DNA from 3 places in the Bacillus sp. XF8 genome. Region 1 is predicted to be linked to each of the others. Evidence: riboswitches for the same ligand, from Rfam matches in the RefSeq annotation. Region 1 holds a riboswitch; each other region holds the start of a gene.
What was found. A riboswitch is a leader RNA that binds a small molecule or an ion and turns the genes downstream of it on or off. The one in region 1 is predicted to bind thiamine pyrophosphate.
Positions count from the first base shown of each region.

Region 2: it holds a riboswitch for thiamine pyrophosphate, as region 1 does, so the genes downstream of both, thiM (hydroxyethylthiazole kinase) here and tenA (thiaminase II) in region 1, are expected to answer to the same signal.
Region 3: it holds a riboswitch for thiamine pyrophosphate, as region 1 does, so the genes downstream of both, tenA (thiaminase II) here and tenA (thiaminase II) in region 1, are expected to answer to the same signal.

Region 1 covers NZ_JAGDQK010000038.1:51-10,835, reverse strand. The annotation lists gene J4P91_RS21670 (thiazole biosynthesis adenylyltransferase ThiF) at 1-386, opposite strand, end outside; gene J4P91_RS21665 (thiazole synthase) at 379-1,149, opposite strand; gene thiS (sulfur carrier protein ThiS) at 1,152-1,355, opposite strand; gene thiO (glycine oxidase ThiO) at 1,371-2,480, opposite strand; gene tenI (thiazole tautomerase TenI) at 2,473-3,093, opposite strand; gene J4P91_RS21645 (ABC transporter substrate-binding protein) at 3,104-4,105, opposite strand; gene J4P91_RS21640 (ABC transporter permease) at 4,102-4,854, opposite strand; gene J4P91_RS21635 (ABC transporter ATP-binding protein) at 4,851-5,600, opposite strand; gene tenA (thiaminase II) at 5,569-6,264, opposite strand; TPP riboswitch at 6,353-6,455, opposite strand; TPP riboswitch at 6,517-6,629, opposite strand; gene J4P91_RS21625 (SH3 domain-containing protein) at 7,059-8,132, shown strand; gene J4P91_RS21620 (hypothetical protein) at 8,139-8,471, shown strand; gene J4P91_RS21615 (DUF3965 domain-containing protein) at 8,574-9,725, opposite strand; gene J4P91_RS21610 (CBS domain-containing protein) at 10,096-10,515, opposite strand; tRNA gene J4P91_RS21605 (tRNA-Glu) at 10,687-10,758, opposite strand; tRNA gene J4P91_RS21600 (tRNA-Asn) at 10,760-10,785, opposite strand, start outside.
Region 2 covers NZ_JAGDQK010000025.1:27,711-38,645, reverse strand. The annotation lists gene J4P91_RS16470 (YhgE/Pip domain-containing protein) at 1-2,263, shown strand, start outside; gene J4P91_RS16465 (DNA topoisomerase III) at 2,322-4,511, opposite strand; gene J4P91_RS16460 (ABC transporter permease) at 5,224-6,177, shown strand; gene J4P91_RS16455 (iron chelate uptake ABC transporter family permease subunit) at 6,167-7,138, shown strand; gene J4P91_RS16450 (iron ABC transporter ATP-binding protein) at 7,132-7,890, shown strand; gene J4P91_RS16445 (siderophore ABC transporter substrate-binding protein) at 7,964-8,905, shown strand; TPP riboswitch at 9,209-9,318, shown strand; gene thiM (hydroxyethylthiazole kinase) at 9,379-10,197, shown strand; gene thiE (thiamine phosphate synthase) at 10,204-10,866, shown strand.
Region 3 covers NZ_JAGDQK010000020.1:139,707-150,641, reverse strand. The annotation lists gene J4P91_RS13995 (esterase/lipase family protein) at 1-1,009, shown strand, start outside; gene J4P91_RS13990 (homoserine dehydrogenase) at 1,146-2,171, shown strand; gene J4P91_RS13985 (MBL fold metallo-hydrolase) at 2,149-2,853, shown strand; TPP riboswitch at 2,902-3,009, shown strand; gene tenA (thiaminase II) at 3,410-4,099, shown strand; gene J4P91_RS13975 (alpha/beta hydrolase) at 4,524-6,071, shown strand; gene J4P91_RS13970 (macrolide 2'-phosphotransferase) at 6,604-7,524, shown strand; gene J4P91_RS13965 (hypothetical protein) at 7,987-8,322, shown strand; gene J4P91_RS13960 (DUF3959 family protein) at 8,784-9,551, shown strand; partial or broken gene J4P91_RS13955 (helix-turn-helix transcriptional regulator) at 9,703-9,846, shown strand; gene J4P91_RS13950 (CAP domain-containing protein) at 10,031-10,798, shown strand; gene J4P91_RS13945 (hypothetical protein) at 10,800-10,935, shown strand, end outside.

The sequences.
Region 1 (10,785 bases):
GTTTCAAAATTATCAGTTGCATCAATTATCACATCCACATTTGTAACAAGCTGTTCTAATTCCTCTGCTGTTACATCTTGAACAAAAGCTTCTACGATTACATTGCTGTTAATTGCTTGCAGACGTCTCTGTGCGGCTACGGCCTTCGGAAAATTATTTTCTACATCTTCCTCACAATATAGCTGCTGACGTTGTAAATTACTCCAATCAATATAATCACGATCCACAATTGTCACTTTTCCAACACCAGCACGCACAAGCATCTCGGCGTTCGCACTACCAAGTGCCCCAGCTCCAATGATTAGTACATGTTTTTCTCCTATCTTTTGCTGTCCTTTTTCACCAATTGGCGAAAATAACTCTTGGCGAGAATAACGATTATTCAACTACACTCATTCCTTCTAACGGGCTACTTGCTGTCGCACAGCGTTTACGTACAATACGTCCTGCTTCAAATCCTAAACGTCCCGCGTGAATACCTAGTTTCATTGCTTCTGCCATTTTAATAGAGTCTTTCGCACCTGATACAGCTGTATTTAATAACACACCGTCTGCTCCTAATTCCATAGCAAACGCAGCATCAGCAGGACTACCAACACCGGCATCGACAATAACTGGTACAGTTGCTTGTTCAATAATAAAGCTTAAATTTAATGGATTCACAATTCCAAGCCCTGAACCAATTGGTGAGGCACCAGGCATAATCGCATGCACACCAAGCTCTTGCAACTTACGAGCTAATACAACATCATCAGATGTATAAGGAAGAACAATAAACCCTTCTTCTAAAAGCATTTCAGATGCTTTCAATGTTTCTACAGGGTCTGGTAATAACGTTCTGTCATCACCAATAACCTCTACTTTTACCATGTCACAAAGCCCTGAAGCTTTTGCTAATTTCGCAATACGAACTGCTTCTTCAGCATTTTTTGCTCCTGCTGTATTTGGAAGCAATGTATATTTTTTCACGTCAATTTTTTCCAATAAATTCGGTTGGTCTGCGTCGAATATATCCATACGGCGTACTGCAAATGTTAAAATTTCTGCTTCTGATACTTCAATTGCTTTTCTCTGCACATCAAAATCTGAAAATTTCCCTGTTCCTAATAAAAGTCTAGATTTGAATGTAAATGGTCCAATGTTTAACATAATCAACCGCCTCCTACGAAAGTTACAATCTCAATTTGGTCTCCATCAAAAACAGATGTATCTTGATGGTCTTCTTTTGTTAAAATGCCTGTATTGCGTTCTACTACAACAATCTTTGTATCTAATCCTAAATGCGTAAGCAATTCTGCTACTGTCTTAACACTCCCAGGTACCTCTACTTGCTTACCATTAATTTTCAAGTTCAAGCTTCCATCCCCTTTCTAAACCGTTTTAGAAAGCAATGAATCTAATAAATGATTCCCTTGCTTTCCTTCTATTAAATCGGCCATATATTGACCAGAAACGGGGCTTAATAAAATGCCGTTTCGGTAATGGCCAGTGCAAGCATATAATCCTTTTATTTCCTCATGTTCCCCCATATAAGGGACTTCATGATTAGATTGGGGGCGTAATCCCGCCCAAGTATTTTCCCATTCCGCTTCTTTTAAAGCTGGTAAAATTGTATACGCACGCTCTAATATCGATGTAATACTCTCTGGTTGTACAGACTTATTAAACGTATGTGGCTTCATCGTTGCTCCAATTACATAGCGTCCACCACGTTTTGGCGTGATATAAAACCGCTCTTGGAAAATCGGGGATTGCAATAGTGGTTTACGGCTCTTTACAGCAACAACTTCTCCTTTCACAGGGTATGTACCCCACTCTTTATCAAAATGATGAAGGAGTTTTGTGCTCCATGAACCACCGGCAATTACTACCTTTTCACATGGAATCATACCTTCATTTGTAATCATTCCTACTACTCGATTGTTTTCTATTTTGATATCAAATACTTCTGTTTGTTCATATATATCAGCACCTGAAATGGCCGCAGAATGCGCAAATGCCTTTGTCAGTTCCGGTGCAATAACATGACCATCTTTCGGATAATATACAGCGCCGGTAATAGACGAAGAGAGAAATGGCTCTTTTTCACGAAGCTCATCTCCTGTCATAAAATATGATTCTTCACCTGTTTTTTGTTGCCAATCCATAATATCTAGTATTCTTGTCTTCTCAGCTTCATTTTGGGCAATCCGATATATGCCTTTCTCTTCATATCCAATATCAATACCCGTTTTTTCGCGTAAAGCTCTTGCAAGTTGCGGAAATATTGCACGGCTTTCTCTAGCAAGCTCAAATAGTGGATCATACGCATCCCATTCTGCCTGTACACCAAGTAAACCTGCCGCTGCTTTAGAAGCTTCAGATGCAATCCTTTTCTTCTCAACAATCGCAACTTGGTATCCTCTTTCCGCTAGAAAATGTGCAACTGAACTACCAATTACACCACCGCCAATAATGGTTACATCATATATCTTACTCATGATTTTCCGCCCACTTTCTTATTGTTTCCTTATACATTCTTGCTTTCTCGTATGGATTACTATCACTTACAATTCCAGACATAACAGCAATACCACTCACACCAGAGCTAAGAACCGCTGCTGTATTTTGAGGTGTTATCCCACCAATAGCTGTAATCGGTATCGTTAATCGCCTTGCCATATCTGCAATTTCTTCTAACCCTCTTGCTGGAACACCCTGCTTACAATTCGTTGGAAATACATGACCATAAACAAGGGAATCTGCCCCGTTTTTGAAAGCTGTTATTGCTTCTTCCAAAGAATGCACAGAATACCCAACATGCAAATAAGAAAACTTTTCCTTTACAGATCTAACATCAGCACTTCGATACCCCAATTGTACGCGAGGGATATTTAATAAGATCGCTATATCAATTCGATCATTCATTACAAGCTTAGATGCTGGAAAGCCCCTCTTCAGGAGGCCCTCTACACCTTCATATAATTCTTTCGTGCTTTTCTCCCGCTCACGAATATGCAAATAATCAATCTCACTCTCAATCTGCATTGCTACATTCGCTAACTCTTTGAATGTCATCTGGCCATTTGAGATAACATGGAGCTCGTCTTTCATATTCATTCGCCTACTTTAAAATGTTTTCGAATAATTCATTAGCAGGAACGCTCTCTTTTGTCATTCCTTTTTCTTTCAACCATTTATTTTGTTTTTCCCATGACTCTTTTGAATCTGATAAAAATGGCTCATCTTTCGTTTCCATTTTCTCTAATAAAATTTTCATACTTTCTTTTTCAACTTCTGGAACAAGCGGGAAGTTTTCTTTTTCTTGATGATCTAATAAAATACCCAGTGCCTCATCGGGATTCTTCTTCATAAATTCGTATCCTTTTTTCGCACCGCGTAAAAAGGATTGCAACGCTTCTTTATCTTTTTTCAATGTTTTATCACCTGTTACAAAAACAAGTTCATGATAATTTGGTACACCATAGTCAGCTGGGTTAAAGTATGCAGGTTCATGGCCTTGATGACGCATAACAGGAACTTCATGGTTAATATAAGCACCTGTGACAGCATCTACCTTTTTCGTAATTAACGCTGGTACTAAATCAAACCCAACATCTACTACTTTTACGTTATCTGGATTACCACCAGCTTCTTTTACCATCGTTTTTAAATATGCCTCACTTAAAGGCGTTCCAGAATAACCTACTGTCTTTCCTTCTAAATCTTTTGGTGAATGAATTCCAGCCGATTTTAACGATACAACATGGTTTAATGGTGAACGTACAACCGCCCCAATTGATTTTACCGGGATTTGTTCATTTGCTTTTGCAATGACAACATCTGGCTGGTAATATAAACCAACTGTTACTTTCCCTGCTGCCGCTAACGTTAATGGGTCCGTCGGATTAGAAGGAAATTTAATATTCACTTTCACTCCTTCTTCTTTAAAATATCCTTTTTCAATTGCCGCATAGATAAAACTATGGACCGCATTTGGATACCAATCGAGCATCACTGTAATTTCTTTTTCTTTCTTTTTCTTATCTGATGCCGAATTACTAGAACATCCTGCAATCATTGCAACTAATAATGTAAACACAAAGATGCGTTTGAATAATTTCATGAATGTTTCCTCCAACTAATCAATTTCTTTTCTAATATAGAAACCAGTAATACAAAGAAGATGGCTAATAATGATAAGAGTACAATAGGTGCAAATACGCCTGCTCCATCTAATTGTGTCATCATTCGTTTACTAAAGTACCCTAGACCCGCTTGAGCGCCAAGCCACTCACCAATTGCTGCTCCAATGACACTAAGAGGAACTGCAATTTTTAAAGCAGAGAAAAAGTAAGGAAGTGCAGATGGCAACTTTAACTTTAGAAAAATGTCTTTTTTTGTTGCACCGTATGTTACTAAAAGTTCCTCCCATTCCTTTTTTGTACTGCGCAATCCGTCATACGTATTTACTGCAATCGGGAAAAATGTAATCAAAACTGTCACAACTACCTTGCTCCAAATTGAATATCCAAACCATAAAACAAATAATGGTGCTAGAGCTGTAATTGGAATCGTTTGTGATGCAACTAACAGTGGATAAAATGCTCTCTCCATCCATGAACTAGCATTCATTAACATCGCGAGTCCCACACCGAGCACGATGGAAATAACAACTCCTATTAAAACTACGTATAACGTCGCCGGTAGATGAACTGCAAGCAATATATCTCGCAACGCCCACATTTTAGCTAGAATTGCAGTCGGGGATGGTAAGATGTACATCTCGTCTACAATTCTAGCTCCCACTTCCCAGCTCACAAGTAAAATGCTACTTAAAATCAATGCAGGTAATAATTCTGTCATACGTTTCATATGAGCACCTGCCTTTGCAACATACCAAGTAGCTCATCTTTTAGCGCGAGTATCTCAGGCTTATACAAATCTTTTCTTGAACGATCAGTTCCAAGGGGAACGATACGCTCCGTCAAAGTTGTTATGGGCTGCTCCGTCACAACTAAAATTCGATTAGAAAGAAAAAGAGCTTCCTCCACATCGTGCGTAATAAATAAAATTGTTTTTTGCCATTGTTTCCATTGTTCAAACAACCATTCTTGCAAAGTTGATTTCGTTAATGCATCTAGTGCACTGAACGGTTCATCTAACAGTAAAATATTCCCACCTGTTAATAAGGTTCGAATAAAGGATACCCGTTGCCGCATTCCACCAGATAAATCTTTCGGATATTTATCCTCGTATCCTTGCAAACCAAATTGTTCTAAGAGTTCCTTTGCCTTTACATGCGCTTCTTTTTTCTTTACACCCTGACATTCTAAAGGTAATGCCGCATTTTCAATAATCGTTCTCCACGGCAGGAGCATATCTTTTTGTGGCATATATCCTACAGGATGACTCGTTGTTTCTGTCAGTTGGATAGTTCCAGCCGTCGGTTCTTCTAATCCTGTAATTAAACGAAACAATGTACTTTTGCCACAGCCACTCGGTCCAATGATGCTAACAAACTCCTTTTCTTGCACGAAAGCATCTAGGCCGTTTATGATTGGCTTTTCATCATAATGAAAAGAAACATTATGAAATTGTAGTATGCTCTTGCTCCTCAAAACCCCACATCTCCTTACGATACGCCATATCCCAGAATAAATACTCAAATCGGCTGGAATATAAGAAAATCTCTTCTAATTTGGCTAACTCTTGTTCAGATTTCCCAATAGCTAGTTCATTTAATAAATCCATTAACCAAATGCAAAGGTCTCCATATTCTTCTGAGCTATATCCTTGAATCCACTCCCCAAAGAACTCATGATTCCTTGCTCCCGGAATATCATTTAAACGTTTTCCAATTTCCCAGTAGCTCCACATACAAGGAAGAAGAGCCGCAATTAACTCTGCAAGCGTACCATTTTGAGATACTGACATCATATAGTTTGTATATGCTAAATTTTTAGCAGATGGTTTTGCCTCTTCCATCTCCTTTACAGAAATACCAAGGCGTTTTGCATACTGTTTATGGATTGTCATTTCTCCATTTAAAATACCATCTATTTGTTCTGCAAATTTTGCCATAACTTGCGGATTAGTCGCTTTCACAACTCCAATTGCATATAATTTTGCATAATCTAGTAAATATAGATAATCTTGTATGATGTAATATTGGAATTTATCTTTTTCTAACGTACCGTCCCCCATCCCCGTTACAAACGGGTGATTATGACTTTTTTCCCAAACAGGCTGCACAGTCTCGAATAATCTCTCACAAAATTTCATTTATATTTCCCCTTCCTTCATATCTGTTTATCTAAATAAAAAAGCCACTCCTATATATAAGAAGTGGCTACAGCAAATAAAAACACATTTATTCGTTGTTCCACTTCCCTTCGCTAGTATTACCTAGATCAGGTCCATAAGGGTTAAGGATTATTCCTCTCTCAGCATGCAAAGCACCCCTAGTGGTTGTTACTATGAATTTGTCCAATAAAAAAGCCCTGTTTCTTTACGCAAAGAAACAGGGACTGACTGTTCATGTCCGAATTGCTTCCCTACGCTAGCATAATCTAGATCAGGTAGTAAAAAGGATCAAAGACTCTCGGTCTTACTCTCAGCTGGCAACACCAGCTCTCCTAGCATAATATGAAATTACCATAGTCAGTATAACACTGTCGTGGGTCATCAGCAACTGTTTTAACTTATTACTATCTCATTTATCCTAATTGGCAAGGACTAATAACCAGTTGGCTTACAGATTATAAAATGAGAATTATTCACATCTAAGTTCTACTATATAAAATATGAAAAATAAACATTCATATAGGCATGGCTACTTGTTCTCCTACTAATAAGTACAAAAGTGATTTTTCACTATCTATTCAGAAAATATCGATTATCTTTTATTCATATTCTAATGATTATTTATCTGTTATTCTTGTAATATATTTCGATTCCATTAAAAAATTGTTATTTTTTCTCATTTCATATTACAGTTATGTGAACAATGCACAAAGTATTATATCTTTATACTATAATAAAAAATATATTAATACATCTATGGGGGCTAATATTAGATGAAACAGAAAGCTACAGCTTTAACGGCAACTACTGTCGCAGTCGCCTCTCTACTTCCATCCATAAATCAAGTAGATACGCGCACTGTAGCAGCTCAGCAATTGCCTACTCAAAACACTCAATATATAAAATCAAATACAAAAATATTATATTCGAATAACAGAATAAATACAATAAATAAAACTAACTCCTTAAAAAAAACAGATATTGCGTTTACTACATCTACTAAACTTAAAAATAATTATATCGTAAATACCAATATTTTAAACGTTCGCTCTGAGCCAAATATCAAATCCTCTATTACTGATAGATTACCAAACGGCAAATTCATCTCTGTACAAGAAACAAAAGGGGATTGGTATAAAATCTCACATAATGGGCAAGTAGGGTATGTAAAAAAAGAATTTGTATCCCATACATCACAGCCATTAGTAAAAGGAATTACAACACAAAATCAATCTTCCTTTTATGTTGGTGCACCTGTATTAAAAGTCCGCAGTGGGGCCGGAACAAATACCTCCGTGATTGGATCTTTACATAACGGAACACAAGTAGAAGTTATAGAAACAGTCGGTACTTGGTATAAAATCCGTTTTGGAACAGCTTATGGATTTGTAGCAAAACATTATATCATTGAAAAGCAACCACAACCTAAACAAGCCGCTCCTTCTATTCCTGCTGTTTTTAAATTTCCTACTCAAGGAACAATTAGTTCTACATTTGATATGCGCTGGGAACAAATGCATTATGGTGTAGATATTATCGCACCAGGTAATGTTTCAATTCATGCAGCTGCTGCAGGCAAAGTTATAAAGTCTTATTACTCTGCTAGCTATGGAAATGTCGTATTTGTGGCACATCATATTCAAGGTAAACTATATACAACAGTTTACGCTCATATGAAAGACCGTTCAGTAGAAGTTGGTGATCAAGTTCAAACCGGGGAATTATTAGGACATATGGGAAATACAGGTCATTCATTTGGACAACATCACCATTTTGAATTACATAATGGTGAATGGAATTCTGAAAAGACAAACGCAGTAAATCCACTGCCTTATTTGGTTCGGTAATATTATATGCCACGTAATATTCCCTTAATAATTGAGTATTTAGCTTTTCTCGGTTTAATCTGTTGCTTAGTAATTTACAATACTAACCTTGTCTTTTTAGCTATCGTCATCTCATTTGTTGCAATTGAATCTTTGATGGAAGCATTCAAAATCCGTCTAAAGAAACAAATTTCTCATATATATACTGCATTTATTATTATCGGCGGTTTAATAACAAATATAATTTATAGTGGTTTTCATATTGCTGCTATACTCCCTGTATTTTTTATAGGGGTATTAGTAATTATTTCCCAATATATCTACATTCCTGAGCACCGTAAGAAGCAGCAAGAAGCTTAGAACAATCTTCTACATTTACGACTACAAAAGGGATCCCACCTGAAGGTGAGATCCTTTTTTCCATATATACACTATATTACTTGAACAAAGAAAAACTTCTCTTTATCCACACGCATATCGTTCATAAATAAAACTTAAATTATACTTCTTTTCTAAGCCCATTCGTTGTTCATCATCACACCAGTAAAATAAAATATCATGAATCGTTGCATAGCGCTTATTCTTTAGAAATTGCTTAATAAATGACGGTAAACAATCATGTAATTGTATAAATATATAATTCCGCAAGATTTCTTCTTTATGTTCAGTTCCTTTACAAACATACATCAACTCTTCACAATAATATGCATGTTGCGGAACTTGAATCATTTCAAAAAATGGTACATATGATAATAGTTTTCCAATGAAGTGCTCGTATCGATTCATAAACTCAAACGACATGTGCTCCATCATTTCCTTCATTACATAAAGATAATCATCCACATGCGTAGTTTTTAACGGATTAAGACGGTCAGAAATTTGAGCAATTACAGCCCTTTGACATGCAACAACAGAACGACTCGGTCCATAATATGTTAAAAAATCCGTACACTTACGATATTTTTTTAATAAGTCATATATGTATAAGTCATAAACGTATGTATTACAGTATATTGCTAAATGCATCATCTCTTGATCCAATTCTTCTTTGGACAATAGTTTTGCCTGTTTGCAAATATAAAAGAATGTAAGTTCCATTACTTCCTTATGAGATAATAGCTTTTCACATTTTTCAATACATTCTTCATTAAATTTAATTCTTTCCCATATCATTACATCTTTATTTTCTAATTCACCGACTCGATATTTTACGATTAAGTAGTTCCAAGCCACAACTTGAGTTAAAATATCCCACGTTTCATATTCCATAGATGTATGTACAAATTCATCTAATCTTTGGTTCACCATAAATGTATAAGCTTCCTTATACCAACCAATCTTTTGGCATAAACGAACAATACGAACTAAAGTTGGTATTTCATCTTTATGAAACTGTGGCAAGCTCTGTACTTTATTCATTGCATATAAGATAAACGGAGCCAAGTTTTCTTGTTTATAAAATTCTTTTTCTTTCCAAGCTAAAATTGTCCGTTCTTTTCCTTCACCTTTTGGACGATTTGGTACAAGTAAAGAAAATAAATCCGCAAAATTATTTGGTTCCACATAGACATCTGTAACCAAATTCCAATTTGGGTTACTCTGTACATCCCTCATATCATTTCCCCTCCGTTTCTACTTATATATGAAATCTTTGATAGCTTAGTAGGTAATCACGATATTATTAATATATTCAAAATCCCTTATGAAACTTATATTTATTATTATATCATTTTTTAACATAACAAAAATTAGTAATAGAAATTGTTAACCCAAATTTCAAATGAATTTAACATATGTCATTCTCCAGATATACTTAATGAAGCATCTTTACATCTTATATACATCTATGCCTAATATTTTGGATACGTTTTAATCACAATATAGTTTTATTTATATTATTAATAAAACGTATCCAACCTTACCTATTTTCTAACATCTAAACACACTGTATTTTCTAGGCTAAAAATAATCTGCCTATACTCCTTTATTCTGTATGCTCGGAAATCTCACTTAAAGCAAATCCTGCTTGATCATCAGCTTTCTCTGTTGTTGCTAAATCACCTAGCGCTAACATCCCAACAAGCTCGCCATTTTCAACTACAGGTAGTCTTCTGATTTGGTGCCGTGCCATTAACTCCGTAGCCTTTTCAATAGAGTCATCAGGAGATACGGAAACAATTCCTGTTGTCATGACATTTGTAATTTTATTAGACCCAGGATGTTTCTCAGCAATTCCACGAACAACTAAATCACGATCTGTGACAAGACCAACCACTTGATTGTTCTCTACAACTGGAATCATTCCAATGTCCTCTTCTTTCATTTTCACAGCAGCTTCATATACATTATCTAGCGGTGTACATTGTACGATATCGGTACTCATAAATTCTCTAACTGTTGTCATCTAGCTCTATTCCCTCCTTTTTATACATACTATAGTTTTTCCAAATTCCCTTTATTTATTATGAAATAAAGGGAATTTTAGATTGATCCTATCTTGTATTAGAAAAGGAAAGAACTTTCACATTATATTTTCACACAAAAAAAGAGCCAGCTAATTGCTGACTCTTTTATATGACCCGTACGGGATTCGAACCCGTGTTACCGCCGTGAAAGGGCGGTGTCTTAACCACTTGACCAACGGGCCATGGCTCCGCAGGTAGGACTCGAACCT
Region 2 (10,935 bases), on a different contig from region 1:
ACTTGTGAATACAGCATTAGATGATGCGACTAGAGCGCAAGACCTTGTAAAAGTTGCACAAGAGGATTTACCGGTCGTGGAAAGTGTCATTAATGATGGGCAGGCAACGTTGAAAAGTTTAGATGAATTTTTCGCACGAAATGATGAAACATTAAAGAACGCACCAGGAACAATTAAGAGAGATTTAACGGTTCTACAAAAAGGTATGGATGGCGCAGCGGCCATAACTGATTTTTTAATGGGGCCAGGAATTAACTTGGATGTTCCAAATCTTTCACAGTTACCTAAACTTCCTGAGTTTCCGGCAATGCCGCAACTACAAATTCCGGAATTGAATACTGAGGGATATAAAAATATTGCAAGCACTATTAATCAAACAGTAAACAGTGTATTGAATTCAGCACGTACAGGAACTGCATATGCGAAAAGTGTAATGGATGGGTTACAAAATGGAAGTATTGATCCTGAAATAGCCAAGAAAAACATCACAACTGTTTCTAATAATCTCCAAACCCATATAGATAATCTTTCTTCAATCATTACGATGATGTCTACACTTCAGCAAAATGCAACGACTGATTTTGGTAAAGATTTCTTTAGTAAAAGGGTAGAACATTTAACTGCTATTAGAGATAGTCAACAAGATTTAAATAATCGATTTAAACGTCTTAATGACCTAATTAGTACAGGGCAAGAAGTAAAACAAGATGTGAGAGATGGAATTAACCAAAAGCTAGATGCAACGAATGCTTTAATTGATAAAGCTGAGAAAGATTATAATGAAACGTTTGTAGCAGATTATCAAAAAGCGGTTAGTACTGCTGAACAAGTAGGACAGCTTAAAGATCAGGCCGCTAATACAATAAATGAAACATATGACAAGACAAAGGCTGAATATAATAAAGTAAGAGATGGAATTGAAGAGGTTAAATCTAACGCTCAAAAAGCAGTGGAAGATATACAAAATAAAGGTATTAATGGATTAGATTCAACAAAAGTAGCTTTAAATAGTTTAAACAGTCAATTCCAAGCGACTTCAAATATGATTGGTGATATGATTCCTGTCTTAGAGAATGCCAACAAAGTTTTAGCTGATGTAAATAGCGATAAAAACTTTAATGATCAAATTGCGAAGTTGAAAAAAGCACAAGATGGTCTACAAAAAGGCATGGAATTAACGGATAAAGGAATTGACGCTATTAATAAAGGACAGCAACCAGCAAAAGATGTCATTGAAAGTATTAATGAAGTATCGAAAAATGTTTCAGCTGAATTAGGTGACATTTTAGCAAGATACGATTCAGAAATCGTTCCGAACTTCAATGCAGCAATTGCTCGTACAAAAGAGATGTCAAAAAATACATCTAAGATTTTAAACGATGCAGATAAAAAGCTTCCAGATGTAAAAAAACTGCTAGAAGATTCATCAAAAGGCTTAGTAGAAGGTAAAAAGAAAGTTGAAGATATTAAAGCAGAAATGCCAGCTACTGAGAAGAAAATTAAAGAATTAGCAGATAAAATCCGCAAGTTTGAATCAGAAGAGGATATAAAAGATATTATCCGTTTATTGAAAAACGATGTTGAAAAGCAAAGTGATTATTTTGCAAATCCAGTAAATTTAAAAGAAAATAAATTATTTGCGATGCCGAACTATGGTTCTGCGATGTCACCATTCTATACAGTGCTTGCGTTATGGGTAGGAGCATTGTTAATGGTTTCGTTATTAACAGTAGAAGTACATGAGGAAGGCGCAAATTATAAGAGTCATGAGATTTACTTCGGACGCTTCTTAACATTTTTAACAATTGGTCTTACGCAGGCGTTTATCGTATCAATGGGTGATATATTCTTACTCGGTACGTATGTAGTCGATAAATTCTGGTTTGTTTTATTCAGCTTATTTATCAGTGCAGTCTTTGTTTGTATCGTATACTCACTCGTTTCTGTTTTTGGAAACGTTGGGAAATCGATGGCGATTGTTTTACTGGTGCTGCAAGTAGCTGGATCAGGCGGGACATTCCCAATTCAAATGACGCCACCGTTCTTCCAAGCAATTTATCCATTCTTACCGTTTACGTATGCAATTAGTGCCCTTCGTGAAACAGTAGGTGGAATGCTTTGGGATATTGTAATAAGAGATCTTCTCGTGTTAAGTGTCTTCATCGTAATCATGCTTATTATCGCATTATTACTGAAAACACCGATTAATAAGTCGAGTGAAAAATTTGTTGAGAATGCAAAAGGAAGTAAGATCATTCACTAATTAGAAAAGGTTCCTACCAAATTTGGTAGGAACCTTTTCATTATCTTTAAAGATAGGTTTAATCAAATTTTAATTTTTTTAATGCTTCTGCTAGCGCGTTATTCAAAGGTTCTTCTTGCTTTTGTTGCTGCTTCATATATTTTTGGACGTAACGCTTATCAGCTTTACTACCAGACTCTTTCTTACGGCGTTCTTGGAATGAAGAAAGCTTCTCACGATATCCGCATTTACATGCGAAGATTTGACCGTCTCCTTCACCGCGAAGTTCTAGTTTTTTCTTACATTGAGGGCAGCGTGCGTTTGTAGTACGGGATACATTTTTACGGTGACCGCATTCGCGATCTTGGCATACAAGCATTTTCCCTTTTTTTCCATTTACTTCTAGCATTGGTTTACCACAGTCTGGACAAGTTTTTGTTGAAATATTGTCATGCTTATATTTTTTATCGCTCGATTTAATTTCGGCAACAATTTCTTTTGTATAGTTTTTCATTTCTAAAATGAATACTTCTTTTTTTAGTTTGCCGTTTGCGATTGCCTCAAGCTTTTGTTCCCACTCGGCAGTTAGGGTAGGAGATTTTAATTCTTCTGGTACTAAATCAAGTAACTGACGGCCTTTTGATGTAATGTGAATATCTTTACCGCGCTTTTCGATTAAGAACGAATTGAATAGTTTGTCGATAATGTCGGCGCGTGTAGCTACGGTACCTAGTCCACCAGTTGATTTTAACGTGTCAGCAAGTTTTTTATTTTGCGTGCCCATGTACTTTGTAGGGTTTTCCATTGCTGAAAGTAATGTCGCTTCATTAAAGCGTGCAGGTGGTTTTGTTTGACCTGATGTTTGTGCAATTAGTTTCACGTTTAATGTATCGCCTTTTTCGATGCGAGGTAAGATCTGCTCTTTTAAATCTTCAGCTGCATCGTCATCTTCAAATCTGTTTTCATATACTTCTTTCCAACCAGAATTTAAAATTGTTTTGCCACGTGCAACGAATGTTTCATCACCAATTTTTGTGCGTAACGTTAGTTGTTCATATTCGAAGGCTGGGAATAAAACTGCTAAGAAGCGTTTTATAACTAAATCATAAATTTTGCGTTCTTTATCTGTGAAAGCTGAGAAGTTTACATAGCTTTCTGTTGGAATGATTGCGTGATGATCACTTACTTTACTATCATCAACAAACGATTTAGCAGATTTGATTGGTTTATTTAAAATCTTATGAGCTAAAGGACGATATTCTCCTACCCCGCACGCCTTCAGGCGTTCTGGAAGTGTTCCTACAATATCAGATGAGATATAGCGTGAATCTGTACGAGGATACGTTAAAACTTTATGTTGCTCATACAATTTTTGCATAATATTTAACGTTTCTTTTGCGGAGTAACCAAAGATTTTATTCGCATCACGTTGTAGTTCAGTTAAATCATAAAGACCAGGAGAGAATGATTTTTTCTGCTTTTTCTCAATTTCCACGACAGTAGCATTTTGTTTGTCCAGTTTTTTCACAATTGCATCCGTTTTTTCTTTATCAAAACTACGTCCATTGCCTTTAGCATCTTGCCAAGTTAGTTTTAACTTGTCTGTTGTTTGGGCTTCGATACCGTAGTATGTTTGTGCTTTGAAGTTTTTAATTTCGTCCTCACGACCTGCAATGATAGCAACAGTAGGTGTTTGTACACGACCACAGTTTAGTTGTGCATTAAACCTTGTAGTTAATGCACGTGTTGCATTAAGGCCGATATACCAGTCAGCCTCCGAACGTGCGACAGCCGAAGCGTATAAATTGTCATATGCTTTACCTGGCTTTAAGTTTGCGAAGCCATCTTTGATTGCTTTATCAGTAACAGATGAGATCCATAGACGTTTGATAGGTTTATTAATTCTAACTTTATCAATAATCCAACGAGCGACTAATTCGCCCTCTCTTCCTGCGTCTGTAGCTACAATTATTTCATTTACATCTTTTCTAATCAGTTGGCTTTTAACGGCATTAAACTGTTTGCCAGTTTGCTTAATCACTGTCAATTTCAAACGATCAGGTAGCATTGGCAGATCTTCTAGATTCCACTTTTTGTATTTCACATCATAGCTTTCTGGATCTGCTAATGTAACAAGATGCCCTAAAGCCCAAGTAACGATATATTTATTACCCTCAAAATAACCATTTCCTTTTTTATCACACTGTAGTACACGTGCAATATCACGTGCAACAGAAGGTTTTTCAGCAATTACAACACTTTTTGCCATATTTAAAACATCCTTTCAAGTTTCCGTAAGTTAAATATAGCATACATCCTGTGCGGATTCAGTTATGCCGAAGATTCTAACCTTTTGTTATTAATTAAATACTCTACATCTTTAAATAGTTAAGATGTGAAAGTTTTAGTATTTCGTATATAACAAAATAATTGTTTTTTTTGAAAGGAAAAACAATTATTTTGCAAAGTGGAAAAGTATCAAAGCGCGATGTTGTGAAGTATATGAAACAACAAAATTAAGATGATGAACCACGTAATCCTGCGTTAGCGGAAGTGTTGGCGAAATTCAAGTTTGGTTCAAAAACATAAGAAGAAAGCCCAGTTTTCCTTATCTCAAAGGGGAATTAGGTTTTTTTGTTAATCTTGTAGACAGGATAGGTTTCCTTATATGAATAAAAAAGCGATATAAATAAATGGTATTCGTTGACATCGTAAATGAATTTCATTATCATTAAATAAGGTTGACTGATTATTGCTAAAATGTCAGATATAAAATCAATTATTACATATAGTAAAGTATGAGTTTAATTGATAATCAAAATCATTTGTATCCCGCATGAACGGGTAGTAGGAAATACTTACTAGTGAAAGTTATGTTTTATATCATTCTATGTATAGATGAGGGGGATAAAATGATAGGATTATAGTCTGTTTGAAATCAAATGATGGCGACAGAACATAATCTGCACCATGAAGAAATTATGAAAAAAAGATATTTGTTTATCATGCTTATTGTTTTATCAATTGCGTCTATTTTTATCGGTGTAAAAGATATTAAGCCGACAGACATTTTACATTTAGATCAAGGACAGCTCCAAATTTTACTTGTTAGCAGATTACCGCGCTTAATTAGTATTATTGTAGCCGGTATTAGTTTAAGTATAAGTGGCTTAATTATGCAGCAATTGAGCAGAAATAAGTTTGTATCTCCAACAACTGCGGGGACGATGGATAGCGCAAAGTTAGGCGTTTTAGTTTCATTGTTGCTATTTACGTCAGCAAGCCCACTTGAAAAAATGTTGGTAGCATTTATTTTTGCGTTAGCTGGCACATTTTTATTTATGCAAATTTTGAAGAGAATTAAGTTTAAGGATACAATTTTCATTCCACTTGTTGGGATTATGTTTGGAAATATTATTAGTTCCATTACAACATTCTTTGCTTATAAATATGACTTAATTCAAAATATCAATTCATGGCTACAAGGTGATTTTTCAATGATTATGAAGGGAAGATATGAAATTTTATATTTAAGTATCCCGCTTGTGATCATTGCCTTTTTATACGCAAATCGTTTTACCGTTGCTGGAATGGGAGAAGATTTTGCAGCGAATTTAGGGATGAATTACAACCGTGTGCTAAATATCGGTCTCATTATCGTCGCTTTAATCTCTGCATTGGTTGTCTTAACTGTCGGAATGATTCCGTTTTTAGGGCTTATTATTCCAAACATTGTTTCGATTTACCGCGGGGATAATTTGAAAAATAGTTTACCTCATACTGCTTTACTCGGAGCAGTTTTCGTACTTGCTTGCGATATACTTGGCCGCATCGTGATTTATCCGTACGAGATTTCTATCGGTCTTACAGTAGGGGTAATCGGAAGCGGAATCTTCCTTTATTTATTGATGAGGAGAAACGCATATGCAGCATAGAAAACAAACAAATCATAAAAAAATGTTGGCAGTGCTTGCCATTTTATCAATTGTAGCCATTGGGATATTTTTATTTATTAACTTAAATATGAATACGTTAGATTATGCATTGCCAAGAAGAGGGAAGAAATTATTGGCAATGGTTATAACGGGCGGAGCAATTGCGTTTTCGTCTATGATTTTTCAAACAATTAGTAACAACCGTATTTTAACACCTAGTGTCATCGGTTTAGATTCACTTTATATGTTTATTCAAACATTTGTTGTGTTTGTGTTTGGATCGCAGCATATCGCGATGATGAATACAAATATTAACTTTCTTATATCCATAAGTTTAATGGTTGTCTTTTCGCTATTTCTTTATAAATTTCTCTTTAAGAGGGAAGGCAACAATATTTACTTCTTATTGTTAATTGGATTAATATTTGGTACATTCTTTCAAAGTTTATCTTCCTTTATGCAAGTGCTCATTGATCCAAATGAGTTTCAAATTGTACAAGGAAAAATGTTTGCTAGTGTAAATAACGTAAAAACAGAGTTACTTGTAACGTCTATTATTGGAATTGTATTAGTTATTGCATATGTGTATAAGGAACTGAAGTTATTAGATGTACTATCACTAGGAAGAGAAGAGGCTATTAATTTAGGTGTAGACTACGATAAAGTTGTGAAAAAGCTGTTAATTGTAATTGCGATTCTAGTTTCTATTTCTACAGCACTAGTTGGACCAATTACATTTTTAGGATTACTTGTAGTTAACGTTGCGCGTGAATGTTTACGTACATATCAGCACAAATATTTAATAGCAGGTTCTATATTTATTAGTATTATTGCCCTAGTAGGGGGACAATTGATTGTTGAAAGATTATTTGAATTTAATACAACTTTAAGCGTTATTGTGAATTTTGTTGGTGGAGTATACTTCATCTATCTTCTATTAAAGGAGAGCAAGACATGGTAGAAGTAAGAAATGTATCAAAACAATATGGAAATAAAAATGTTGTTGAGGATGTCTCTATTAAAATAGCAAAAGGGAAAATAACATCCTTTATCGGGCCGAATGGAGCTGGAAAAAGTACAGTTCTTTCTATGATGAGCAGGCTGTTAAAAAAAGATGCTGGTGAAATCTATATAGAGGATAAAGAAATTGGCGAATGGAAGAGTAATGAGCTTGCCAAAAAAATCTCTATTTTAAAGCAAACAAATCATATCAATTTAAGACTTACAATTCGGGAATTAGTTAGCTTTGGAAGATTTCCATATTCACAAGGTAATCTATCAAAGGAAGATTGGAATCATATTGAAGAAGCAATCCGTTATATGGAGCTTGAAGATATTCAATATAAGTATTTAGATCAGCTCAGTGGTGGGCAACGGCAAAGAGCATATATCGCCATGGTCATTGCTCAAAATACAGAATACATTTTGCTAGATGAGCCGCTTAACAATTTAGATATGAAACATTCTGTCCAAATTATGAAAGTACTGAGACGCTTAGTTGAAGAGCTTGGCAAAACAATTGTTATTGTCATTCATGATATTAACTTTGCTTCTTGTTACTCCGATCGCATCGTTGCTTTGAAAGATGGAAAAGTAATGAAAGAAGGAGCAACAAATGAAATTATTGATCCGGTTGTTTTGAAAGATATTTATGATATGAATATTCATATTGAGGAAATTGCCGGAAATAATATATGTATTTATTTTTCATAGTGGGGGTTATTTTGGTAGTACTAGCTTACTATCTATTTAAAATAATTTTTAAAAATTTATAGAGGTGATTAAAGTGAAAAAATTAGCAATGCTATTATTAACTTTCATGCTTGCAATTGTAGCTGTAGCTTGTAGCAACAACGCTTCTTCTGATAAAAAAACAGAAGCAAGTGAAAGTAAAGAAATTACGATTAAGCATAAATTAGGAGAAACAAAAGTTAAAACAAACCCGAAAAAAGTTGTCGTATTTGACTTTGGTTCATTAGATACATTAGATAAATTAGGTGTTGAAGTAACTGGTGTACCACAAAAGAGTGTACCAAAATACCTTTCTAAATATGAAGATAAAAAATACACAAACGTTGGTGGTTTAAAAGAGCCAGACTTTGAAAAAATTAATGAAATTAATCCAGATTTAATTATCATTTCTGGAAGACAATCTGATTCATACAAAGAATTTGAAAAAATTGCTCCAACAATTTATGTAGAACAAGATACAAAAGATTATATGAAATCATTTAAAGAAAACACAGAAATGTTAGCGAAAATCTTCGGTAAAGAAGATCAAGCGAAAAAAGAAATTGCAACAGTTGAAAAAGATATAAAAGCATTAAATGAAAAAGCTACGAAAAGTGATAAAAAAGGTTTAATTATCTTAGCAAATGACGGTCAAGTAAGTGCATATGGTCCAAATTCTCGCTTTGGTATTATTCATGACGTATTTGGTGTAGCTCCTGTGGATACAGAACTTAAAGCGGATACGCATGGTAATAAGATTTCATTTGAATACATTCTTGAGAAAAACCCAGATTACTTATTTGTAATCGATAGAGGTGCTGTTGTTGGCGGTAAATCTTCTGCAAAACAAGTTGTGGAAAATGAAATTGTTAGCAAAACGAATGCTGCGAAAAACAACAATGTAATCTATTTAGATGCAAACTACTGGTACCTATCTGGTGGCGGACTTGAGTCTGTATCAGCAATGGTGAAAGAAGTATCTGAAGCCTTAAAATAATAAGATGAGAAACAGTGATAGGATTCATTTCCTATCACTGTTTTTGTATATAAATATGGATTGAAAGACCGACATAAAACCATTCCTTTTAGGTGGTAGAGAGAATCCGCCGGTGGATAGAAGCGGTCAGTTCCTTTTTTAGCCCCATGCCATGTGAAAACAGAAGGAGAAAATGAGAGGAAGTCTCTTTTTATTTTTCATAGCCGCAATTTATATGTTGGAAAATCAACTTGGATTTATATATGATAGAGTAAAGAACTTGTTATTTTACTAGAATAAGAGTAGACTCTGAAGTAGATGAATAAGAAAACACATGGGAGTTTGCGGATGCAAACTGAGAGTACGGCTAATCTGTCGTTGACCATTTGAACCTGTTGGATAATGCCAGCGTAGGGAGAGTGTAAAAGCACATGTTCAGGCACTTTGCATACGCGAAGTGTCTTTTTGTGTATCTCCCACTATTAAGTTAGGAGATGAAAAGAATGAATATACAAGAAATCAAAAAAGTAGTGGAGAAAGTAAGAGAATCTAATCCACTTGTGCATAATATTACAAATGTTGTTGTGACAAATTTTACAGCGAATGGCTTACTTGCATTAGGGGCCTCACCTGTTATGGCATATGCAAAAGAAGAAGTAGCGGAAATGGCTAGTATTGCTGGAGCACTTGTTTTAAACATGGGTACACTTCGTCCTGAAGAGGTAGAAGCAATGTTACTTGCTGGTAAATCAGCGAATACGAATCATGTACCAGTATTGTTTGATCCAGTTGGTGCAGGCGCAACTTCTTATCGAACAGAAGTTGCAAGGTACATTCCAAGTGAAGTGGATTTAGCAATGATTCGCGGAAATGCAGCGGAAATTGCTAATGTAATTAATGAGAAATGGGAAATTAAAGGTGTCGATGCTGGAATCGGAAACGGTGATGTTGTAGGAATTGCGAAACAAGCGGCAGATGAACTAGATACAGTTACGGTGATTACCGGAAAAGAAGACGTTGTGACAGATGGTGAGCGAACTGTTATCGTTCGTAATGGTCATCAGATTTTAACGAAAGTCACAGGAACAGGCTGTCTATTAACTTCTGTAATGGGAGCATTTGCAGCAGTTGAAAAAGATTATGTAAAAGCAGCAGTTGCTGCATTAACATTTTATGGCGTGGCAGCAGAAATAGCTGCTGTTAAAACAGTAGAATTAGGACCAGGAAGTTTCCAAATTGAATTTTTGAATCAGCTAGCAAACACTACTGCGAATGATATCGAGCAATATGGAAATCTCCAAGAGGTGCAGTAAGAGGGGATGAGAGACATGGCGCGTATTGATAAACAACAAATGTCCAAATTATTGCAAGTATATTTTATTATGGGAAGTAATAACTGCCAAAAGGACCCATTACAAGTAATGAAAGAAGCACTAGATGGCGGAGTGACACTTTTTCAATTTCGTGAAAAGGGAGAAGGAGCTTTAACTGGAGAGAACAGGTTGCATTTTGCTAAGCAGCTACAAGCGCTTTGTAAAGAATATAATGTTCCATTTATCGTAAATGATGATGTGGAATTAGCAATTGAATTAGATGCAGATGGTGTTCATGTCGGGCAAGATGACGAAGGAATTACATCAGTTCGTGAAAAAATGGGAGATAAAATTGTCGGAGTATCTGCTCATACGGTAGAGGAAGCACATTTTGCAATTGCAAATGGGGCGGATTATCTAGGAGTAGGACCTATCTTTCCAACGAGCACGAAAAAGGATACAAAAGCAGTACAAGGAACGAAAGGTCTGCGTCATTTTAGAAAGGCGGGGATTACAGTCCCGATTGTTGGAATTGGAGGAATTACAGTTGAAAATGCTGCTTCTGTTATAGGAGCGGGGGCAGATGGAGTTTCCATTATTTCAGCGATAAGTTTAGCAGATTCACCTTATGAAAGTACAAAAAAACTTATAGAACAAGTAAATAAATAAAAAAGGGGAGGCAGCTTAAATAGAAATAAGCCGCCTCCCCTTTTTTATTTAGTAATAGTTTGTATTTCA
Region 3 (10,935 bases), on a different contig from region 1:
TGGGCCATTATCAAGTAACTGGGACCGTGCTTGTGAATTATATGCTGAAATTAATGGTGGAACAGTAGATTATGGAGCAGCACATGCGGAGAAACATGGACACGATCGATATGGTAGAACATATACAGGGTTTGTTCAAAATTGGAATGAAACAAATAAGGTTCATTTAGTAGGACATAGCATGGGTGGTCAAACGATACGCGCGCTCGTTCAATTATTGAAAGAAGGAAATCAAGAGGAGAGGGAGTATGCAAAACAACATGCAGATGTGAAGATGTCTCCATTGTTCCATGGCGGAAAATCATATGTTCATAGTGTAACGACATTGGCAACGCCTCATAACGGGACGACACTTGCAGATGGAAGTTTACTTCTGCCAGCCGTAAAGCAATTACTAGTTGCAACTGCTGGAATTGGAGAAAATAACAATCTATCACTATACGACTTTAAATTGGATCAATGGGGAATTAAAAAGAAAGCCGGAGAGTCATTTCTTCAATATTCAAATCGTGTGTTAAATAGTTCCATTTGGAATGGGACGAAAGATATAAGTCAATGGGATTTAAGTACAGATGGGGCGAGGGAATTGAATGAATGGGTAAAAGCGCAACCAGACGTATATTATTTTTCTTACAGTGGACATGCCACACAAGCAGCTCCTATAACAGGGCTTCACTTACCGCACATCACAATGAATAAAACGTTAATGGGGAATGCGATTTTCTTAGGATCATATGAAAGGTACGAACAAAATCAACCATTCATTGATTCATCTTGGTGGCAAAATGACGGCGTGGTAAATACAAGTTCGATGGTAGGGCCATCAACTGATACAATCATAAATAATAATGGTGCACCAGAGATTGGAAAATGGAATCATATTGAGACAAAACAAAATTGGGATCACCTTGATATGGTTGGACTAAGTGTTTCGGACTCATTAGGTTTTTCTGATATTAATACTTTTTACCGGACAATTGCTGAAAAGTTATCCAATTTACCAAAATAACTGGATTCATATTTATATTGAAAAGCAAGAACTCCCTCAAAGTATGGTGAGGGAGTTTTTACTTCGTGAATTGTATCGTACCTTCGGAGTATAATGGAGCTAACATTAAAATAGCATAATAGTTTGAGGTGATGATATGAGAGTTAACATAGTGATATCTGGATATGGAACTGTTGGAAAAGAGTTTGTGAAATTGGTATTGGAGAAAGATGCATATATAAAAGAGATGTACGGAATTGAACTTGTCTTTACTGGAATTATTGGAAGTACAGTCAATCTTTATAATGACAAGGGCTTACATATTAAAGAACTATTAATTTATGGTACTGGTTCTTGTGCATTAGAGAAATATATCAAACACTATCCACTTGATAAAAGTGAAAAAATTCCTTTTGGTAATGTATTAATAGAATCTACACCAACAAATCTTCAAACTGGCGAGCCTGGAAGAACATACATTCAAACAGCGATTAAAAACCATATGGATGTAGTGTCTATTTCAAAAGGAGCACTTGTTACGAATTGGCAAGAAATAAAAGAAAAAGCAAAACTAGCAAACGTACGTATTCGCTACAGCGGTGCAACTGCAGCTGCACTCCCAACTTTAGATATTGGACAATTTAGTTTAGCTGGATGTCAAATTGAAAGCATAGAAGGTATTTTAAATGGAACAACAAATTATATTCTTACAGACATGTATGAAAAAGATGTAACATTCCAGGAAGCATTACATCAAGCACAGCAAAAAGGAATAGCTGAAACAGACCCATCATTAGATGTAAGTGGAATGGATAGTGCTTGTAAACTATTATTATTGGCAAATAGTTTGCTGCAAGCAGAAAATTCATTGAATTGTATATCTATAAAAGGTATAGAAAGTGTTACGAAACAAGATATACTGAAAGCGAAAGAACAAGGTAAATCTCTAAAACTAATAGCAAAAGCATATAAAGATTATTCAGGAAATCTTAAACTTGAAGTCTGCCCGTGTGAAATAGGGAAAGAACATCCGTTGGCTCATGTAAATGGAACGGAAAAAGGAATCACTTTTCATACTGATACGATGGGAAAAGTTACTTCAACCGGAGGAGCTTCGAGCCCAAGAGGAGCAGCGGCAGCGGCTTTAAAAGATTTGATTAATTTATATCGAACAAATATATGATGAAAAAGAAGCTATATTAGTCGATACTGGTATGCCAGGACAATTGAAACAAATTCGTGATGTGATGAATGATGTTGGTGTGCCTTTCGAACAATTACAAACAATCATTTTAACACATCAGGATATAGATCATATTGGGAGTCTTCCTGAAATACAACAAAAAGCAGATCAACCTATTGAAGTGTACGCACATGAATTAGATAAGCCGTATATTGAAGGACAAGTGCATTTAATGAAAACAAATCCAAGTAACATGAATAAAGACCAATGGGATGCACTTCCGGAAGTTATGCAATTTCTATATAAAAATCCACCTATAGCAAAAGTAAATCAAACATTAAAAGATGGACAAAGTTTACCCTTTTTCGGAGGCATTAAAGTAATTCATACACCAGGGCATACTCCGGGACATATTAGTTTATATAGTGAAAAATATAAAGCATTAATTGCAGGTGACGCAATGGTATGCGTTGATGGAAACTTAAAAGGGCCCGTCCCGCAAACGACACCATATATGGAAATAGCTAAAGAATCGCTTAGAAGATTTTTAGAGTTTGATATTGAGACTGTAATTTGTTACCACGGTGGTGTTTGTAATTTAAATGTTAAAGAGCGGCTTGAACAATTAGTGGGAATAGATGAAAAATATTTTATAAAGTTTGAACGTTCAAATAATATTTGACAGTTCTATGAATTGTGTTATGATAAGTATCAAATTAAATAGTTAATATCGATCCACTAGGAGTGCCTTTAGATAGGCTGAGATCAAAGTATACCTTTGAGACCCTTAGGACCTGATCTGGCTGATACCAGCGTAGGGAAGTGGAAGTGATGGGACATTATATTTATAAAATATCGATGATTTCCAAAGCACTTTCTTTACGTATGTGGAGAAAGTGCTTTTTATTTTATCCCGCTATTTGTGGGCAGTAAGACCCCCACCTCAAAGTTCAGCGAAAGCAAAGAAGTTAGGTGGGGGATTAACTGCCCGTAAAAGCCCGATTCGTGAGGGCTAATAATCAGTAGTGGGATGAAGAAAACCCCCACTGATTAAAGTTTCACTTTATGCATCCATTTATATGCACTGCATGCTGCTGAAAGTCAAGTTTTGGTAAAAGGGCAAGTCGTCTAGGTACTGATAAACAATTGGTGGAGAAATCTGTTTTAGCTTTCTATTTTATAAAAAATACAGATTGTAACTATTATTTGTAATTTATATATTTATTGGGGGTCTTATAATGTCATTTTCACAGTTATTACGCAAAGAAGTTAATTCAATTTGGGAAACAAGCTTTAACCATCCGTTTGTCACAAAACTAGGAGATGGAACGCTAGATTTAGCTAGTTTCCGCTATTATGTACTGCAAGATTCATATTATTTAAGTCATTTCGCAAGAATCCAAACGTTAGGGGCGGCGAAAGCTACTGAATTAGAAACGACAGCTCGCATGGCGCATCATGCACAAAATACATACCAAGCTGAATTATCGTTACATGAGAATTTTGCAAAAAAATTAGGAATTACTGAAGATGAAAAAGAATCATTCGTTCCTGCACCGACGGCTTATGCGTATACATCACATATGTATCGTGCTGCCTATGAAGGACATTTAGGGGATATTATTGCAGCGATTTTACCTTGCTATTGGCTTTATTATGAAATTGGTGAACGTTTGAAAGAATGTCAACCCGAAGAACCAATTTACCAAGAATGGATTTCCGCATACGGCTCTGACTGGTTCCGTACTTTAGTAGAAGAGCAAATTGCACGATTAGATGCAATTGCTGAAACAGTAACAGAAGCTGATCGTAAGCGTATGAAACAACATTTTGTAATTAGCAGCCAGTATGAATATTCATTTTGGGAGATGGCTTACACATTAGAAAAGTGGCCAGTGGAAGAAAAGGGAGAAGGTGTAAGTTTGTAAGGAAAAGATATTACTCACATTGCAAAAGTAACTGCGGATTACAAAAAATGGCTAACTTAGTTTAGTCATTTTTTAGTGTACAAAAATAATCTCTACGTTTTAGAAAAATTAAATTCAGTAATTTGTTGCGGACATATTATAAAAAAATTACACAATAAAAAGAGGGAGAGTATGATTTTTATTGAAGATTCTTAAGAGGGAGGAAATAGCTGTAAAGAAAATTATTGCTCTCTATTTATCTTACAATAATTGGAATATAGATTGATATACTTCAAATTTAGCAAATCATTCACTTTTTCTTGAAAGCTTTCCTAGGGATAAGAATTTAATTAAAGGAAATAATCAACAAACGTATTTTTAGAAAATGTAACTACCTAGATTGTACGATAGTTATAAAAATTTAATATTGGAGGAATCGAAAAATATGAGAACGAGAAAACGAATAGGGAATAAGTTATTACTTGTAAGTACAATTTTTGCGATAAGCATTCCGACTGTTACATATGCGGAAGAAACAACTACACATACGAAATTCTCCATCGCACCCGGTTTGAATGAGATGAAAAATACAGATGAATTGAAAACAAGTTTTTATCCTGATTTATTTATTAATTCGTATAATAATCCATTGTTCAGCCAGCAATTAACCTCAATGTTAAAAGAAACAAACACAAATATTAAGGAAGTAGAGAATACCAGCGATGAAAACCCTTTTATATCTACTACTCTTAAATTTATCCGTGATATGAATACTGAAAATTATAAATCTGCATTTGATTTAACTTCTCGATCTTTGCAAAAGGTAATATCTGAAAAATGGTTGGAAAGCTATTGGAAGGGACTCCCGCTACAATTACAAGCAGGTCATTTTATCGGAATCGGGGAAGTGAAACAAAAAGAAACAAATTCCGTTCATACAAATGTAGAAATCGGATTAATTTTTGAACAATTCACTGTGCCTTTACTAATTAAATTGGATCCATCTGGAAAAATAGATGATTTTCAACTTAGCATGTCGTTTAATTCTGTTGCAGAACGCCCATCATATAGTAAGCCTGAATCATTTGTTGAAAAAGAAGTAGTAGTTGGAAGTGGCGCGTTTCCATTACCAGGAACATTGTCTGTTCCGAAGGGGGATGGACCTTTTCCAGTGGTTATTCTTGTTCAAGGATCTGGAGCCAGTGATAGGGACGAAACTGCATTTGCATTAAAACCGTTTCGCGATCTAGCTGAAGGTCTTGCTTCAAAAGGAATTGCTGTCCTTCGTTATAATAAACGAACGTACGAACATAGCTTAAAAACACAATTAAGCCCTTTTTACACAGTTGATAAAGAGACAACAGATGATGCCCTCCTTGCAACTCGTTTTCTGCAAAATCAACCAGGGATAGACAAAAATCAAATTTATATTCTCGGCCATAGCCAAGGGGGCATGATGGTCCCGCAAATGATTGAAAAAGATCAAAACCAAAACATTGCTGGGGCAATTGTGATGGGAGGACCAGCTCGTACGATCCAAGATGTTGTTTTAGATCAATTGGATTACTTGTTTTCTATTGGAGGAATGAAACCTGAAGAATATCAGTTTTACAAATCGCAATTTGAATTATTAAATGATCCTAATTTCTCTAGCCAGAATCCTCCAAAAGATTTTCATTTAGGCTCACCAGTATTTTGGGATTCTATCCGTAAAACTAAGGCAGCAGAAATGTCCAGGGAACAAAAGACACCGCTTCTTATTATTCAAGGAGAAAGAGACTATCAAGTTCAATCAAAAATCGAAATTCCTCTCTGGAAAGAACAATTAAAAGAGCGAGATAACGTAGATTATCGACTTTATCCAAAGTTAAATCACTTCTTTACAGAAGGAGATGGGGAATTAAGTAAACCGGATGAATATTATAGTCCTGCCAATATCCCTGAGTATGTTATAAATGATATTGCTACTTGGGTGCAAGGAAAATCGAAATAAAAATAGGAACAGTATTATTTAATAACGATTCTCTACATTTAAGATAAAATCATTTTTTTATTGAGAGACACATATAATCATAGTATGATGTAAGCAACTATAAAGAACGGAGGAATTTACCTGATGGCATTTTTTAGATTCCGATTTCATACTTTGAGCCGCTAATTGAATAGTGCTACAAAGGCTCTGCCTGTGCGCAGAGTAATCGGGATTGGTCTGCCTAATTTAAGGTAAACCCTATTTGGGTGATACGTAAAAAGAGAGCGGAGCAAAACTGCTCTCTTTTTTGTGTCTTTACAACTATAATAAATAATGCCATATGATTTATAATCACTTCTATTTTTCGGATGAGGTGTGAATCATAAATTATTCCATTTTATTCAAAGACCCTTCATAAGACTGAGAAGATCACGATTTAAAAAGGGGGATTTTTTCAGTTTATTTGTGATAAATTATTCCGTTTACTCAAAGCACAGGTAATCAGCCTGTGTTTTTTGTGCTTATATGAAGAAATTTAAAGGAGTGTTTATCTATGACAAATGCAAATGAACAGAAAAGTATAGAAGAAATTTTAAAAATCGCTGAAAAGAATGGCTTACAATTGAATAAAGAAAGCGCTGAATTAAATGAATCAGGAATGGACTTTCAAGTGGTGTTCGCTACTGATGAACAGGGGAGTTCATGGGTGCTTCGCAAACCAAGAAGACCAGATGTCATTGAAAGAGGAGCGTTAGAAGGGAAAATACTAGGGCTTGTTCAAAAGTATTTACCTGTTGCAGTACCAAATTGGAAAATCAATACAACAGAATTAATGGCTTATCCATTAGTAAAGGGTAATCCCGCTGCTGTGATTGATTTAGAAATACAAAATTATGTGTGGCACATTCAAAATAATCCACCATCTATAACGTTTGTTCGATCTTTAGCAGAATCGCTCGTCGCTTTGCATTCGATTGATCATAATGAGGCGACTAAACACGGAATTGAAGTTCTTCAACCTGCTGAAGCAAAGCAATTGTTAATAGACAGGATGCATCAAATAAAGTCGCAACTTGGTGTGTCAGGTGAACTATGGGAGCGCTGGCAAAAATGGCTTGCAAATGCAACGTATTGGCCAGAGCATTCTGCATTTGTTCATGGTGATTTACATCCACCGCATATTTTAGTTGATAAAAATGCCAAAGTAACAGGCCTGTTAGACTGGACAGAAGCGAAAGTAACGGATCCAGCTACTGACTTTACTCTTTATCTCACAATCTTTGGAGAGGATAATTTGAAAGGATTGTTAAACGAATATGAAAAAGCAGGAGGGAAAGTTTGGCCGAGAATGCTTGAACACATTATTGAACTTGGTGCTGCTTATCCGGTGATGATTGGATTATTTGCTCTTCAGACGAAGGAGGAGGCGCATATGGAGATGGCGCGTGGAGCTTTGGGAGTGAATGAGAAATAGTAAATATGCTATCGTGTGAAGTATATGCGTTATGAGTGAAAGTATAATCGTATTAAAATGGTATCTTCAAGTCTCGGATCTCTTGTTCATCACACCCTTGCAGATATAAAAATAATGACAAGCATCCCTGCTAGGTAGGGGCAGGGATGCAAGGGTAAAGAAGGCTATTTATTATTTATCGAATTAAGTCGAATTCGATAAATTAATAATATCACTAATTATTAGGAAAGTAGCATGACAGATGTGTCTGAATTATAAATAAAGTATGAAGAAATTTTAAAAAACGCGTTATTTGGTGGAAGGAGAATGAAGAATGGATAAAACAAATGAAAAAGAGTGGTGAGACGGATGTTAATTATTAATTAATCTTATAAAATCAATTAATAATTAAGAAGAATACTTTATTTTATAATATAATGTATTATAGAGTGTTTTTAATATATAGAAAAGGAATAGAAATTAATGTCTAGACAAAAGATTTTGCTACACATAATACCGTTTCTCATTGCAACATATATAGTAATTGTTGGTGGTGGGATATACCTTAAAGAGTGGTGGAAGGCAATAAACAGTTTTGGCGATATATTTTTTATGATAGGTCTGGCTGTAATTGTTGTAAAAGGGAAGCTAAATAAATGGACAGTGACTTTCTTTATAGTTCCTGTGATTATAAATGGGATAGAGGTTATAAGGTATTTTTGGCTACATAATTATGTTGAGTCCCTATGGAATATAATAACAATCATGTTGTGTTTTTATTTGATGAATGGACACTATGTAAAAAAAGAACAGAAATAAAAAGATTAAGATAATAAAAAATTAAATATTTAGTCCTGCTAGAAGAACCGGCGGATATCAAGTCATAAAGAGCATAAGCAATAATGTACTTTATGATTTGATGTTCGCTTTTTATTTTTCATTAATAATATAGACCAGAAGAGTTTAAATATGACTCAATTAACTATGTTTAAATACAATAGGGTAATTTAAAAATCTTGCTGATTTATAAATAGCGGGATTTGTCATTTCTTTATATAAATGTAGTTATCTATTGTCATTTATAGCTATGTTTTTTTGTTTACTTTTTGGCATGAATAGGATTAAGATATCTTTTAGGAATGTTTTTATTTCATTGAGCGTTAACCTATGCAAAATACATTTATGCTATAATTTTTCAGAAGTGAGTAATATGTTAGAAAAAAATAAAATTCGCTGTGCTATATAGAAGGTAGAAAGATAGCTGAAAGGGATGGAGAATTGTGAAGAAACTTGATGTACTATTAATGGTGCTCAGCTGCCTGTTTCCAATTGCAGGTATTATGAAACAAATCCCTCTAGAATTGTCATTGTATATAGGTGGATTATTATTTTTAACTAGTTTAGGAAGTTATTATGCAAAACGAATGCATTCGCGAATATTTAGTTGGATAGCTTATACTATATTTATCATATTCTTGCTGGCGATTTGGGATCAATACGTAACAATGAGCTCCTTAGTAGCAAATGCAAAAATTGCTGCATGTATTGCGATAATTCCGTTATTATTCCGATTTCGTACCTATGCAATTACCTTAGGGTTACTTGCATTATGGGGAGCGTTATTATGGGATATAAAACAAATCCAATCATTAGTAGTTCTTCAGCGTATTATGAACTTACTGACAGCAGAACGATTGTATCTGCTTCTGCTAGTAGTAGGCTTTTTATTTGGTGGATTTCTTGCAAACGCACTACATCGTGAAAATAGTAATGAAAAACAAGAAAAAACAAACCTATTCAAACAAAAAAAGAAACGAATCAAACCGAAATTTAAGATTCGTATTCCGAGTTTACCTAGATTTAAAGTTAAGATGTTAAAATTCGGTAGAAAATCTTCTATATCAAAAGAAACACGTACGTATGAACCAAATCGTGAAGAAAGAGTCCCAACGTACCATACAACGCAACCAGAGTCCAAACATCATGAAGTTGAAACACCACAAGGTCAAACAAGGATGGAACGAAGAAAAAATCGTTATAATGTATAGAGAATGTTTTTATATAAATATCTAAACCCGAAATGCTCCTTCATACAATTGATGGGGCATTTCTTGTTTTTCACTGTATAATAATTAACATATGAATAGCTTAATTATCGATGAGTTTTATTTAGAAGAATAACGATAAGAAAGGAATGCTATGAGCAAATTAAGTAATTGTTTACGAATGATAGAATTGTTACAAGCAAGAGGAAAAATACAAATTCGAGAATTGGCTGAAGAATTAGAAGTTAAAGAAAGAATGATTCAACTATATAAAAATGATCTTGAAAAAGCAGGGGTTATAGAGGGAAAAGGACAATTATACATAAAACTAAATTTCATTTCGTTCCTGGGCGATTCTCCAACGTAGAAAATTCGCCTTTTTGTTTGGCAGTTCACCCAATTATACAGGGACAATCGCTCAAAAAGTAAACAGCTAAATATTATAGCTAAAAAGCTAAGATTAAGATAAGGAGTGATTGTCTTTGTATCAACCATATTATACCTATGACCAATGTATGTTTAATTGCCAATCCGGACCTGATGGAGGGAATTATTATGAATGTAACCATATGTGTAAGAAGTATAAAACACACCCTTGGTATACAGTACCTTATGGAATAAACCAAGCACCTATAGTAGCAGTACCTTATGGCGTAACTCAAGCACCTGTGACAGCAGTACCTTATGGAATGAACCAAGCACCTATGGCAACAGTGCCTTCGAGTAGTTATACGTATGACCAATGTATGGCGGAGTGCCAAGCAGGGGGAGGGTATTCTTATGAATGTGCCCCGGCATGTAAGATGTTTGGAAGACCAAGCCCTTACGGAATAAGTTCAGTCCATGCTCTTTTTATGAATGAACGGCAAATGATAAGCCGCATTAATGGAGAAAGACAAAAAGCTGGGAAACATGGTTTATCTATAGATCAACGTTTAGCCAATGTAGCCTATGCAAAAGCAAGGGATATGGCTACTATTGGGCGTTGTCCTGCTGAACATTATAGTCCTACCTTTGGTGGAGACGAGGGGACCATGTTAAAGAATGCAGGTATTACAGCAGCGAATTTCGGTTGGATTATTTATTGTGGGCAACCTGGAACTGCTTCTGAAGCAGTAAACTGGTGGATGAATATCAGCACATATGGGCACAGAGAGAACATTTTGAACTCAAGTTTTAATCGCTTCGGTGTGGGGACTGCTGTATCACGAGATGGAAGGCGTTATTGGTCCGTGATTTTCAGTAGCTAGTATGCTGTTCAAAACAAGCCATCTACTATACACCTCAATTTTTAGTTTTGATAGCAATATAAAAAATTTAGATGAAGTTAATGTAAATGAAGCGGGAGAAATTTTATTTAGAAAAATTGATGATTTTTATAGAGAAA